DNA from 4 places in the Paenibacillus sp. RS8 genome. Region 4 is predicted to be linked to each of the others. Evidence: riboswitches for the same ligand, from Rfam matches in the RefSeq annotation. Region 4 holds a riboswitch; each other region holds the start of a gene.

Region 1 (3,562 bases), 3.1 Mb from region 4:
AATTCCATTCGGATTTAGCGGTAAACCCCGCTGCAATCGAAGAAAGATATAGCTGAAAGTAACCAGTACGATATTCGTTAAAACAAAGCTGAGCGCATACTTTTTCCAGGACATCCCTTCCCGTTTTTTCAGTCCGATCAGCTTATAAATCCCTTTTTCCACGCCTCCAAACCATCGATCCGTACGATTGGGTTCATTAGAAAATACATGATATAAATACGTGCCCATCGGCTTAACCAGCAAGATGAGAATGACGATTACAGCTACGATTTGCAAAATGCCCATGAATGCCCCTCCTTAAAATTTCTCCGGATGAATCAATGCGTAAACAAGATATAAAAACAGCAGTAGGGTAACAGCGATGACTAGAATCACAGCTTATCCCTCCCTGTATCCTCAACTACACCTGCGCACCAGCGCATAAATCCATAAAACAACCCGTAAATTACAGCTAACGAAGCCACCATATACAGATCCATCATATCTCCCGCACTCCTTCTTTTATCCTTGATGAGGTGATTTATCGATTAGAAAATCAGCATCACCACTGTGGGAATAGATTACATAACTTGCACCAAGTCTTTTATAGACCAATCTAGGATTTATTGAGCTTGTGATCACAAAAATCGGCTGCGTCGTCCAGGTGCGGCACATCTGAATGTAGCGGCAGCATAACGTAAAGCTGCTCTCGAACAGATATACCCGGCCTACCGGGAACGGGGGGCGAAACCAAGTATTCTGATGGCGGGTATCTACTAGAACGACTTTCTCAATCCCCATCTCTTCAAGTAGGGACTTCTCAGGCAAGTTGTTGGTCAATCCCGCCATCTTAATGCCTCTAAATTTTAGAAGCTTAATAAAATGTTCTCCTGCCTTCGTTGGCGCACATACCAGTACATATTCATTCTGATCTGTCATCTCTTATTCTCCTCAAATGCTTTGCTTGTAAGATCAGAGCTTGATCACCCTGGTCTTGAAAGAAAAGCTACCGCTAATGATGAATATAACGACCTCTTCGTGAGGTTTTCCATAAATGCTTTGCTTAAAAAAGCACAGCAAAAAGCCACAAAGGATTCTCCTCTGTGGCTCGCTAGCGGTCACATTGCACTCATCCTCTCTCCATACGCTTACGAGGTTAGCTGTCGGATTCGGGCGGTGAGAGTCGCCCTACCTGTATAGATGCGAGCTCACTCGTATCTTCTACAGGATTCACCCCATAACCGGCTTCCGACTCTCACATCGTCTGCCGATTGTTGGTTCCCCCGCTTTCCTTACCGGAAATTAAGCGGATCAAATATTCGATTGTTGTTGAAACAGGAGTAATCATACCCTTATGCAGGAAGTATTGTAAAACGTGATTGATGCCAAAATAATGCAAATTAAAAACTATTTTCGCATTGGATAGCGCTTACTTGATATTCAATCTCTCTATATCTCTTGTTTACTCGAATTTGAATCAATTAGCGAAAAGCGGACGGACTCTGTGATTTTATTCACCACAGCTGGAGAAATCACCAAAAATCGCCTATATAGGAAAGGAAACGAGAAGTCGAGATTAAACGAGGAAGAAGCTCGATAACACGCAATAAATACCTATTTGGCAGGATTTTTCGTCGTAGTCGGTAGGATATGGTTCAAATTGCGCTCAAAAGAACACTTTCTGCTTTTACAGAAACACCTTGAAAAGAGTATGATTCGGATTGAATCTATTTCACGAAATACAATCAACGCTGAGTTCCTGTATTTGCAGGGAACGGGGGAACCATCGGGCCACATGGCCTACTTGGGGTGAATCCGAAGGAGACTGTTCAAGTCTCACATAGGTAGGGCGACTCTCACCGTCCGAATCCGACAGCTAACCTCGTAAGCGTAAAGAGAGAGACCCTTGATCCGCCACGCTTTGGCACAGGTGTGTATGCCTGTATTCCAAAACCGCAGCAGAGGTCCTCCTCTTGCTGCGGTTTTTGCGTTACCTGAACCTACCCGGGTAATAGCATGCTGGACGGGGTGAAAGGAATGAAACACTATTATTGGGGAACTCAGCAAGGGCTGCTTGAGCCGATAAGTCTAAATTATGTTTGCTTTGGAGCGTTATGGTTCGAAGAGGATCATCACAGAACTATTGTCGGCTATGCATTTGGTCAGAACCAAATTGAATCCTTGCGCCATTTCAGCAGCCCTTCTACTTGTGAGTGCTGTATGGACCGAAGAATTATATACGAAATATATAAAAATATCAGAGAAAAGCAGCAGCTGCAGGATTGGTCGGCACACCAATGTTTTCCGTGGCTCGCCGCTTTTAAGAAACCTTGGAAGGACGTTGCTATTGGTTGGTACGTAATGAGATCCCGCAGCACCTTCCCCTTACATTTATCCATTATACGTAAACAGAAATTCCGACTATGGCTGGAGCATGCCGCAGTCTGTGAGAACGAAGCTGAAATGCTTGCCTGTATAGAGAAGGCTAACCTTACTCACCATGTTGAGCTTAAGCTTTTGGAAACCTAGGGAGGAGCAACTTGTCATGGACCAGCGAAGACTATCTCGCATTGAAGTATTCGTCTTTGATTCACCTGAGCCTATTCACTATGGAATGGAAGCTGATCCAGGCAGCCGGTATGGCATCCTGAAACTTACCTGTAAAGGGGGGAGCAGCTGGGGGGCATGTCTTATCTCAGCCAATACCAGAACCTTCGACCTTATTAAATGGAGTTCTTTTCTCAGAATGATATACCACTGCCGGCTTGAGGAAGCGATAGATAAAGTACGTACCCATGGTTCAGAGTGGGATCAGACTCAGTTTGAGCTAGTGCAAGATGCTTTACAGGATTTAAAAGCCAAGCTGCAGGGTAAATCATTGGCAGATCATATCCAGCAAGGTCGTCTGTACAGAGCTGTCGCCGGTGGAAGAGATTCCAGAGGGGGGCGGCTATACTATAAACCATCTAAGACCGTATCCAGTATTGCGCTTCAAAAGCATAGTTATCCAGAACCTGATACCGCCGAGCTTATCAACAAATCCATTTCTTACTTTTCTATATTATAGGTTCATCACATAACCCATTCTGAAAGGATCGTGTTTATCATGCCTGACCCCTTACCTGCCGAATCACCCCGTAGAACTATATTTGCAGAGTGTGTTCAAAAGAATACGAATGATATCTATGCGCTCAGTTCTATGTTGTTACAACAATCAGCAGAAGCCGAGAGAGTTACTATCCGTACTTTTAAAGAGCTTCATAAAATATTCCGTCAAAAAAGCTTCGACAGCCAGCTATTCTCTATCGAAGCTTACCGCTCTTGTATCCGACAATGCGCCGATTATTACGCACGCCGGTCTCTTCTGTCTGCCAAGGCACTGCCTTGGGAGGAACAGCTCGTAAAAGTGATGTGGTATGGCCTAAAGCTATCTTTACCTCAAATTAGCATTATCCTGCAAAAGAGCGTTCCTGTACTGAAAGATCAGCTTAGACATGTGCGGGAGCAAATGACTGCTCAAGAGGAATTGCTGCCTAGCGGTAATTTGTCTGTTGTATAGCCCTCGGAGCTCACTTTGGTCGAA
Region 2 (3,562 bases), 1.0 Mb from region 4:
AATTTGCAGGTGCGTGGATTCCTACGTATTGGCCTGCTAAGTTGTTTTTTGCTATAGAAGATGCTAGTAGTTTTAGTGTGATTGCATGCTTTATGGTGGGACTTATATTTCATTTGAGTCTTCTGAGTATCTTGGTCAGGATTTTTATTAAAAGAATCGATTGAATTATTTACAAATCAGATCCGCAGTCTTGTTTGATAACTCATTAACAGAAATAATAGCGTCATTCTTTTTCACAGGAGGGGTCCAATATTCCTCATTTCCGGGCAGATCATCAAACCATTCTGCATCCTTAGGGCAATCTAGAATCATGAACTTTCCGTATTCCTGATCTCTGGATTGATGATATTTAAGATAGGCTTTTCCGTTATCAATGGCGAGAATTTCTATCTTTCCGGAGGTGTGTGACATGGATAGGCGTACTCTTTTGCCAAGTCCTGAGGTTCTGGCTTTGGCTTCTTCTACAATTTGATAGACTTGCTCAAGAGGTAATACAAAATCTCGGTTTCCGGCAACGGGACGATTCACGAAGAAGTAGTAAGGTGTTACGCCAGCCCATGAGAGTCGGTCTAATAATTCTCCCAATATAACTGGATCATCATTGATGCCTTTAAGGACGGGGGTCTGATTTACGACAATTGCCCCAGCGTTGTGGAGGGCTTTAAATGCTTTTTTGGCTTCAGGTGTGATTTCACGAGGATGATTGATATGCGCCATAACATAAATTCGCTTGTCTTCGGTAGAGTAAGTACGAATCAGCTCCAGCAGCTCTTCGTCTTCCGAGATCCGCATCGGATTAAATACGGGAATCTTCGAACCTAATCTGATAATCTTGACATGCTCAATGCTTCTTAAGTTTTCAATAATGGATCTTAGCTTTGGTGTGGAGAGAATTAAACTGTCACCGCCCGTAAGAAGAACGTTGTTAATCTCAGGGTGGTTTGCAATATACTCCAGACCCGGAGAGACATCAGACATCGCTTCTTTCACGTCATTTCGGAACAGGCGTTTACGGAAGCAGTAGCGGCAATAGGCTCCGCAGACCTCGGATACAATCAGTAATGCTGTTGTTTTATACTTGTGCTGACATCCCGGCACCACATAATTCGTGTCTTCATCCGAAGCATCCCAACGTCCATATTCCAGCAGTTCACCTTCGTTAGGGATAACCAGTTTACGAATGGGATCATCTGGATCGTCCCAGTTGATTAAAGACAGATAGTAGTCATTCACACGAAAAACAAATTTGTCCGTGATTTCTTTCAAGTTCTCTTTTTCCAGATCAGACAACATAGCAATTTTGTGAATATCCGTGATGTACTTTACCTTTTGCACTTACATCTCTCCTTTGTCCCTTTGTGTGAGAAAAGAGGAAGCCTTAGTGTCAAAGGCCAATCTACTGCCAGCAGGGTCCAAAAAAACACAAAAAGAGACCCTTAGCAAGGGTCTCTGGTTATGTAAATAACATGAAAAGCAGACCCATCCACTGCTGACGAGGTTAGCTGACGGACTCGGGTAAGATGGTACCCTACATTCTAATGCTCAATGATTCGCCCCAATTAACTGGTTCCCCCGCTTTTCAACTGTAAAAGTTGGAAATTAAGCGTAGGTAAAGTATACCCCATGAAGTTTTGAAAAGTCAAAAGGGAATCCTAGATTCACCTTCAATTACTAGGGGTGCTTCCACCGAGCAGTTTAGGTAGCAGCGTTAGCAGCTTTTCCCGAGTTAACGCATCACTAGAGTTCCATTTGCTTCCGTCGAGCAGATAAACATGTCCCTGACGTACTGCCGGAAGACTTTTCCAAAGTGAACTGTCTAGTAGTAGTTCCATAGCAGCCCGTGAGTCTGGACGCTCAGGAATGAGCATGAAGATATGATCTCCAGTATAAGCAGGTAATCGCGCTGGATCAACTTCAGCGAACCCTAATTCTTCATCCAGTATGGCTTGAATCTCCTCTGTCGGTTGTAGACCACATGGTGCATAAAGCGCTGTGGAGAATCCGGACATTCCCATAGCATACAGATGATTTCCGTGGTCATAGACCAAAGCAGAGGCAGTCTCTCCGGCTTGGAGACTGGTCTCGTAAAGCTGCTGCCACATGGCAGCGTTTTTGATTGTAAATGACTCCAGCCACGCTTCGGCTTCGCGTTGTTTACCGAGCCAGCTGCCTAGTGTTCGCATTCGACTTTCGAGTGGCGCAAAGGAATCAAAGGTGAGTGTCGGGGCGATGCCGGAAACGGTCCTATAGGCTCTTTCATCACTATTGGCCAAAATAATCAAATCTGGATTAAGTGAAGCGGTCAGCTGCGGGTCCAGCGGGAAACCAACATTGGCGAGCTTTTTAAGCCGATGTTTATAGACGCTGTTCCGCACGAATGCTTCATCTCCTCCGATGGGCTTCACGCCTAGTGCGAGAAGGTCGCCAAGTGTCTCTCCATGATAGACAATGCGTCTCGCTTGCTCTGGAATCTCCACTTCATGGCCTGTCCAATCTTTGACGGTAAGCTTACGACCTCGCTGATGCGCATATTGTCCGGGGGTAACTCCGGTTTTTTGCCGAAAGCGGCGGCTGAAATAATATTCATCGGAGAAGCCTACCAGTCTGGCAATTTCACGCAGCGGTTCCGTCGATTCCTGCAGGAAGCGCTTGGAATGACTAATGCGCAGATCGGTCAGGTACTCAAGTGGCTTTTTGCCGGTAAGCTGTTGAAAGATCGGTGTATACTGCCAGAACGATATCCCCGCAAGCTCAGCCAACTGCTTCACGCTGATGCTCTCTGTATAATGCTCCTCTATGAATTGTATAGTCATTTCTACGGATTCTGTGGGACTTGGTAGATGCTTGGAAGGATAATTATGCTCAAAAAATAGCAGCATTAATTCCTGGAATTTCAATTGTCGCTTGAATTGCTGCACATCATCGAAGCTATTCTTGTTCATAAGCAAATCTTCCACAAGACGGATTACCTTAGTGAACGGGTGGACAATTAATTCGCGTCTGCCTGAAAGTAGTTCGCCAGAATAACGTTCTGGATGCTCTTTTGTATAAATTGCTGAAAAGGTGATGAGATAATAATACATGGTCATTTCCTGATTGCTCGTACAATAGGAGATTCCGGGAGCTAGTAGATAACATTTATCTGTACTCAGCGTCACGCTCTGATCATCGAGGTTCAGTTGCCCGTTCCCCCCGGTAAATACGAGAAGGGTGTAGTCATGAGTTGTACGTGATACAGGGCTTGAATCGGCAGCTTGAAGTATCAGTTCGGCATCCATCAGCTGAAACAGCAGGGAGTGGAGCGGGGGGCAGGACGATGATGTTTGCAGCATAGGTTCAGCCTCCGTTTTTTTGGTGAGAATGATTATCAATGAACTTATTGTATATAAAACAAAGAAGCATATCAACAGCTGTTGATATGCTTCTTGAAGTTTTCTATCAGCCGTGTGCTAAACACTCGATCATGGAGGGTTATTTCATATTCAATAGCTGAGGAATCTCGCCGAGCAGCCATTCTCTTGTAGTTGCATCACTGGAGGTCTTCATGATGTCCTGCGTATAG
Region 3 (3,562 bases), 3.4 Mb from region 4:
AGCAGCGTCTACAATCTTGTCCAATATATTTTGATCAATCAAAAAATTCTGTCCTAAGCTCTTCTTGAACTTAAATCCATAACGTTGAATAATCTCTTTTGTCCGTTTTGGAGTTGAAATTTCCTCTCTACCACTCATGAAGTAATGCCCCCCTGATCAATTTGGGCGAGAGCTCCGGCAAATTCCTCCCGCGTAATTCCAAACATCGCCAGCCGCTTGTACAGCTGCTTGCCATTACAATATCCGATTCCAAGCAAATTACCAAGTGCCATACGTCTTTCAGCTGCCCGAGGGTGTACAAGCATTCCAGCGGCCATTAGATCGTCAATTCCAATTATTGCAGGTGCTCCTTCAAAAGAGGTATGTACGTTTCGTAGCGCATGACGAATCGCCTCTGGAGAGGCGTTCTCCACACCGATATCTCCCTTACGGGTTGCGTCCTTCTCCGGAATGAAAGCATGCTTGCAGCCCGGCACCTTTGCGGACACAATCTTACGAATTCGTTCACCCGCGTGATCCGGATCTGTAAGAATAATCACCCCTCTACGCTCCATAGCAAGCGCGATCTTCGCAATTACGGTCCGGTCTACCGCCGAGCCCCCTGTTTCGATCGTATCTGCTTCTACAGCGCGTTTAACAGCGACGGTATCACTCTTACCTTCAACGACAATTAATTCCTTAATCATATCTATTGACTCCTTCCAAAAAAAGCAAAAAAGAAGAGGTTTCGCTCCTCTTCTTTTGGTTAAAGAATTTATAAGTGATGAGCGGTTGCTCTGCGATCAACGAAATGATCATCTGGCGTTCCTTAACGGTTATCATCACTATAGCTTATCAAAGAATAATTTGCAAAAGCTTCCGAACTAATTTAACTCCGGCTTCACAGGTCCAATCACATAAACGGTACGTGATTTACGACCGAAATTACGCACATGGCTCAGTGAATCGTAATAGACATCTACTTTATTGCCTTTAATGGCACCGCCAGTATCTTCAGCTCGGCGGAATCCAAGCCCCTCAATATATACCCACCAGCCAATAGGGATTACATTCGGGTCTACTGCAATTGTACGACCTTCCGTTACGCGTGTTCCGGAGGCAGTTTTGGTACCTATACCTGGCTCTTCTGATGAATAAGCTGTCATGGAGACGTTCTTAATCATCTTCTTGTACTCAAAGTCTACGCCAGCCTTGCTTGTGACGTTATTAGTCTTGGCGCTAACCTTAGCCGTTTTGGAAGTAGTGTTTGATTTGGAAGTTGTTGTAGTCTTAGCTACAGCCGGCTTAGGAAGTGGTTTGGTACCAACGGCAATAACTTTATCTTTCGTTACCGTTTGTACTTCCTTACCAATCATGCGCATAGAGGCCAGTTCTCCGTCTTGGTAGATCTTTTCAATATGCTGAATCATGACGCCTGGTTTGCCTGCCTGTGCCACTCTAACTGTTCCCACAGTAAGGGAGGGGTCTGCTGTCTTGATGACTCTGAAGGGTAAGTTAGTTGTCCGCTGTACAGTCTGTTTGTTGATGCGAACAATCTTAATCCCCATGTTGGCAGAAATGGCGGTGTCTAACGAAGGGAAAATCTTATCATGACCTTCTAGGGTGATGCCCATTTTGTCAATTGCTTTACCGATTGTATCCTCGGTTGTATATAACGTTTTTGTTGCTCCGTCCGCAGTAAGGCTAATTTTCTGCGCACGATTGATAACGACACGGTCACCGTCTTTTATTTCATCACTCAGACCTAAAGATAGTTCATCATGCGGCTGCAGCGAAATTTGCTCTTTCTCCAGCACATCACCAAGAAGCGCTTCTCGCGTTTCAAGCGTCTGTGTCTGCCCGTCTATTACTAAAAATAATTGTTTGTTACTTTGACCGTGTACGTACAGCAGAATAAGTAGCGCGATAGCGACTGAAATCACGCCTGCAAGTAAAAGTACGCGAGTATTTACTTGCTCCCACCGTAGTGCGAAAGACCTGCTGGATGACTGCGAATCATGGGATACTTCTGGTTGGAATACGCCCATTCTCTCCATCCTCCTTACATAGCCCCGTCGTCAATTGTATATCATGAGGACTGAATTCCTTTGACGAAACTATTTGAGATTGTCACAGGACACGCACTTAATAACTTAGCGTCTCCTGCTCATGGATCGCCTGCTCGGCACAGCTACTCCCACCCCTGTTATATAACAGTATGTGGGCAACATTCTATTTATTCAAAAATAAAAAAGCCTAAAAAGAGTTCAATTGAGGACTCTTTCGTGGCTTCTCCAAATTCAGAATAGAGAATGCTTGTGCACGAGGTTGCCTCTCTTACTTGCGCTTACGGGGTTAGCTGTCGGGTTCGGACGAAAGAGAGACGCCCTATTTCAGGTCACCCGCTCATGGCGGTTGCCCTTAAATTCACCCCAAAGACCACGTGAAGAAATCAAATACTGTCCTGTGGCACGTCGAAGCCGTATTCAAAATACAGGCATGCGACAGGTCAATATTGGTTCCCCCGTTCTCCATACGGAGACTCAGCGAGACGATCCATGAATCAGTGGCTGTCACTATAACACAGCTCACATCACTGAAAAGATGATATCCTGTTTTGATGCATGTTGTAAAGGACGATTCAACCACGTTTAAGCAAAAATTTGGTTAAAATATTGTAATATTCAGCCGTTTTTATATTAAAAAAGTTTAATATATCGGCCATTCTCTATTTTTCGCCTATTTTACTCCCGTTTTCACTCAATCCCAAATCGTTCCAGTGCGTTCGCATACGTTATTTTAGCCAATTCTTCCCATGTTAGCCCTTTAATTTCAGCTGCCGCCTCTGCTACCAACTTCACATGAGCACTCTCATTTCGCTTCCCGCGGAAGGGATGAGGAGTCAAATATGGGGCATCCGTTTCGATCAATAATCGGTCTAACGGGGTCTGCGCAAGCACTTCTTTTGGCACTCGTGCATTTTTGAACGTAATGGGTCCTCCAAACGATAAATGAAAACCAAGATTCAAGCACATTTTTGCTGTTTCCCAGCTTCCTGAGAATGAGTGCATTACGCCTCCAACCTCATTTGCCTTTTCTTCCCGCAAAATCCGTACAACATCTTCATGGGCATCACGGTCATGAATACAAATCGGCATCTTTAGTTCACGGGCTAGTCCGATTTGCTTGCGAAAAACCTCATGTTGCACATCCTTGGGAGAGGTATCCCAGTAATAATCCAGTCCAATTTCCCCAATAGCCACCACTTTTTTATGACTGCACAGAGAAGCGATCCAATCGAGATCTCCTTCTTTCATATCTATCGCATCCTGTGGATGCCAGCCCACTGCAGCATAAATATAATCATAAGATTCTGCCAGCTTCATCGTAGAGGGAATCGTCTCCCGATTAAATCCGATATTAATCATCTTACTAACGCCAGCCTCTACAGCACGAGCGATAACTTCTTCGCGATCCTCGTCGAATTGAGGTGCATCCAGATGCGTATGTGTGTCAAACAGAAACATTTTTGCCGTCACTCCTTGTTGTTTTTTAACATAAGACAGTGTGAATTTCACGCCAT
Region 4 (3,562 bases):
GACAGAAAGGAATTCTCCTTGAGTAAACCTAATAAAAGTACAAGCGTTCCCCAGCTAAGCAAACAAGAGAAACGGCGGGTAGAACAGGAGCAACAAAAGCAGAAGACGAGAATTTTAATTATTGGTTCAATTGCTTTAGTAGTCATCATTTTTGTTGGATTGTTTATGTTAGCTTCGAAAGATGCCGCAAAAAATGCCACTACGGGAGAACCAGTGGAATTCAATTACAGTGAGCTACCTAGAGTCGGTAAAGAGGATGCACCTGTTAAAATTGTTGAATTTGGTGATTTAAAATGTCCAGCGTGTTCCCAATTTGCAACTTCAGTTAAACCGAAGATTGTTCAAGATTTTGTCAACGAGGGAAAAGCAGCGCTCTACTTTGTAAATATGGCTTTCGTTGGTCCAGACTCTGAGACTGCCTCACTTGCTGCATTATCTGTATATCATCAGAATAAAGATGAATTCTGGAAGTTCTACGATGCTGTATACGCACAGCAAGGTGATGAGAGCGAAGAATGGGCAACTGAAGATTTCTTAGTAAGCCTTGCGGAGAAAGAGAAGTTAGCTATTGATTACGAACTGCTACGTAAAGATATCAAGGATCGTACGTATGCAGATGACCTAAATAAGGGCATGCAGCTAGCTACTGAAGCAGGGGTAACTACAACGCCATCCCTCTACATCAATGGAGTAAAGACTGCGGATCCATTTAACATTGAAGCGATTTCAACTGAAATCAATGACGCCGCAAAAGCTGTGGAGGCAAAGTGACAAAGTTCCTATCTTTTTGCAAGCGTAACTGCCTGTATCTGGCCTGGTTCGTCTCTTTAGTTGCTGTTGCCGGTAGCTTGTATTTGAGCGAAGTATTGAAATATGAACCTTGTAAGCTTTGCTGGTTCCAGAGAATTTTCATGTATCCTCAGTTATTCCTCTTGGGAATTGCAACGTTTCGAGGGGATAAACGGATTATCCCTTATGTACTTCCACTAAGCTTGATTGGTGGCAGTATCTCGATCTATCACTATGCGGAACAGAAAATTCCTGCGTTAAGTAAAGTTCTTCCTTGTACAATTGGTGTTCCTTGTAATAAGGATTACTTGAACTTTTTTGGATTCATTACAATACCATTCCTTGCGTTAATCGCTTTTGCTTTAATTAGTATTTTACTTTGGTACGGACGTAAGGAAGAAGAAGTGATGGAGTTAGATACAGAGGAAAGTTTAGGATTTTGATTTTTTAACTTTAAGTGATCCGAAAAAATGTGAAAAGTGATTAAAAACACGATCCAGAGGGATAATTGAAGAGAATGAAAGAGAGCATCCAATAAGACGCTGTATTTGCGCTTACTGGATGTTTTTTCATTCTTTTTTCATTTTTTTCAACGCTTTACTGTAACCACTTTGTAGACTAATATTAGACCTTGTGAGAAGTTGAATATGCGCTGAATTTTCTTAGGAAAAACGGGGGAACCAAACTTGGCATTCATGCCAATGGGGTGAATCGGAATGGGTCGATTGGACTTAAACCGTAGGGCTATACCACAGCCCGAATCCGCCAGCTAACCTCGTAAGCAAAGGTGGGATAATGACCATGCATAGCATGCGGATCATTTCCGTATGCTATTTTTAGTGTCTGCATTTATGAAATCCACCAATGAAAACAGCGCGCGGAATTTCCGTTTCAGCTCCCAAAGAAAGGAACTGTATCCACCATGGTAAGCAAGGTAAAACGACTATTGATCGGGCGTCCGATGAAGTCGAACGAACTCGATCATGAAAAGTTATCCAAGGTTAAAGCACTGGCTGTCCTGTCTTCTGATGCGCTCTCGTCTGTAGCCTACGGAACGGAACAAATTCTGATTGTACTAGTGGCTGCAGGGTTTACTGCCATCTGGTATTCCCTGCCAATTGCATTAGCCGTATTGGGCCTGCTGGCCATCCTGATTTTATCCTATCGGCAGACGATCTACGCTTATCCTCAGGGAGGCGGAGCTTACATCGTTGCCAAGAGTAATCTTGGTGTTCCGACAGGGCTTTTAGCAGGAGGGTCTTTGTTAGTGGATTACATTCTGACCGTTGCTGTTAGTGCGTCGGCAGGGACGGATGCGATCACATCGGCTTTTCCAAGTCTTCATAATCACACCGTTCTTATTGCAGTATCCGTTATTATTCTTCTTACTTTAATTAATCTTCGCGGAGTTACAGAATCAGCTTCATTCATCGCAATCCCAGTGTATTTGTTCGTGGTGTCGATTGTAGTGTTGATTATCTCCGGTATTATTAAATATGCAGCAGGTGGCGTGCATGCGAATGTCCCTGAAATTGGCGCTGCTGTTTCTAATGTTAGTTTGTTTCTACTATTAAAAGCCTTCAGTTCTGGCTGTTCGGCTCTTACGGGTGTAGAGGCTGTATCTAATGCTATTCCAAACTTTAAAGCACCTGCAGAAAAGAATGCAGCCAAGACCTTAATGGTCATGGGAGTTATACTTGGATTTATGTTCACAGGCATCACACTCCTGGCGTATTGGTACGGCATAGTGCCTGACGAAAAGGCCACAGTTGTTTCTCAGATCGCTGAATCGACCTTTGGTCGCGGAACTTTATATTTTTTCATACAAGGTATCACAGCAGTAATTTTGTTCTTGGCGGCTAATACGGCATACTCAGCGTTCCCGCTGCTTGCATTTATGTTTGCAAAAGATAAATATATGCCGCATGCTTTTATGGTTCGTGGTGACCGTCTAGGCTTCTCCAATGGTATTATTTTTCTAGGTGTTCTGTCAGCTCTGCTTGTAGCTGCATTCCACGGAAATACAGAAAGCCTGATTCCTCTTTATGCGGTTGGCGTCTTCATTCCATTCACATTGTCACAGCTAGGAATGATGGTTCATTGGTTTAAAACCAAACCAGCGGGATGGAAAAAAAGATTTGTTGTAAATACCATTGGTATGCTGACTACATTGACGATTACACTTATTTTTATCATTACTAAGTTCTCAAGCGTATGGATGGCTTTCATTTTCTTACCTGCTGTAATGTTCGTGTTCTACCGTATCCACAAGCACTATTTGAATATTGCAGATGAGCTTCGTATATGTCCGAGTACCGATAAACCTTTGATTAAAGGCAGCACGGTTGTTGTCCCTGTTGCCGGTGTAACACGTGCTGTACTGCATTCCATTAGCTATGCCAAGTCTTTAACGGATAATGTTGTAGCAGTATATGTTGGATTTGATGAAGAGGACATCCAAAAGATGGAGCAACGGTGGGAGGAGTGGAGCCCAGGTGTACGCCTGATTGTACTCCGTTCCAGATATCGCAGTATTATTCGTCCGTTACTGAAATTTATTGATACAGTGGAGTGGAAGACCGCAGCAACGGATCATATCACGATCCTGATCCCACAATTTATCACTAAGCATTGGTGGCAAGCTGTACTTCATAATCAGACCAGCTTTTTAATCCGTTCTTACCTAATGAATTCAAAAGATGTTGTGGTAGCGACTGTCCCTTATCATTTGAATAAATAGTGAACCCTTAAGGAGAGGCTATATCCGGAACGT

The links. Region 4 has a riboswitch for cyclic di-AMP ahead of ACDZ28_RS25020 (APC family permease). Riboswitches for the same ligand answer to the same signal wherever they lie in the genome.
Region 1: another riboswitch for cyclic di-AMP. It lies ahead of ACDZ28_RS11115 (hypothetical protein); the one in region 4 lies ahead of ACDZ28_RS25020 (APC family permease).
Region 2: another riboswitch for cyclic di-AMP. It lies ahead of ACDZ28_RS20125 (KamA family radical SAM protein); the one in region 4 lies ahead of ACDZ28_RS25020 (APC family permease).
Region 3: another riboswitch for cyclic di-AMP. It lies ahead of ACDZ28_RS08285 (ubiquitin-like domain-containing protein); the one in region 4 lies ahead of ACDZ28_RS25020 (APC family permease).

Annotation. Positions count from the first base shown of each region.
Region 1 is NZ_CP168131.1:2,170,372-2,173,933, reverse strand. It holds gene kdpA (potassium-transporting ATPase subunit KdpA) at 1-285, opposite strand, end outside; gene kdpF (K(+)-transporting ATPase subunit F) at 298-375, opposite strand; gene ACDZ28_RS11120 (hypothetical protein) at 502-918, opposite strand; cyclic di-AMP (ydaO/yuaA leader) riboswitch at 1,109-1,298, opposite strand; cyclic di-AMP (ydaO/yuaA leader) riboswitch at 1,719-1,884, shown strand; gene ACDZ28_RS11115 (hypothetical protein) at 2,017-2,508, shown strand; gene ACDZ28_RS11110 (hypothetical protein) at 2,525-3,046, shown strand; gene ACDZ28_RS11105 (hypothetical protein) at 3,086-3,538, shown strand.
Region 2 is NZ_CP168131.1:4,266,320-4,269,881, forward strand. It holds gene ACDZ28_RS20120 (hypothetical protein) at 1-164, shown strand, start outside; gene ACDZ28_RS20125 (KamA family radical SAM protein) at 166-1,335, opposite strand; cyclic di-AMP (ydaO/yuaA leader) riboswitch at 1,475-1,616, opposite strand; gene ACDZ28_RS20130 (helix-turn-helix domain-containing protein) at 1,665-3,332, opposite strand; gene ACDZ28_RS20135 (ABC transporter substrate-binding protein) at 3,472-3,562, opposite strand, start outside.
Region 3 is NZ_CP168131.1:1,570,627-1,574,188, reverse strand. It holds gene rsmA (16S rRNA (adenine(1518)-N(6)/adenine(1519)-N(6))-dimethyltransferase RsmA) at 1-138, opposite strand, end outside; gene rnmV (ribonuclease M5) at 135-686, opposite strand; gene ACDZ28_RS08285 (ubiquitin-like domain-containing protein) at 864-2,027, opposite strand; cyclic di-AMP (ydaO/yuaA leader) riboswitch at 2,309-2,538, opposite strand; gene ACDZ28_RS08280 (TatD family hydrolase) at 2,736-3,506, opposite strand.
Region 4 is NZ_CP168131.1:5,298,229-5,301,790, reverse strand. It holds gene ACDZ28_RS25030 (thioredoxin domain-containing protein) at 19-771, shown strand; gene ACDZ28_RS25025 (disulfide oxidoreductase) at 768-1,232, shown strand; cyclic di-AMP (ydaO/yuaA leader) riboswitch at 1,430-1,588, shown strand; gene ACDZ28_RS25020 (APC family permease) at 1,712-3,529, shown strand.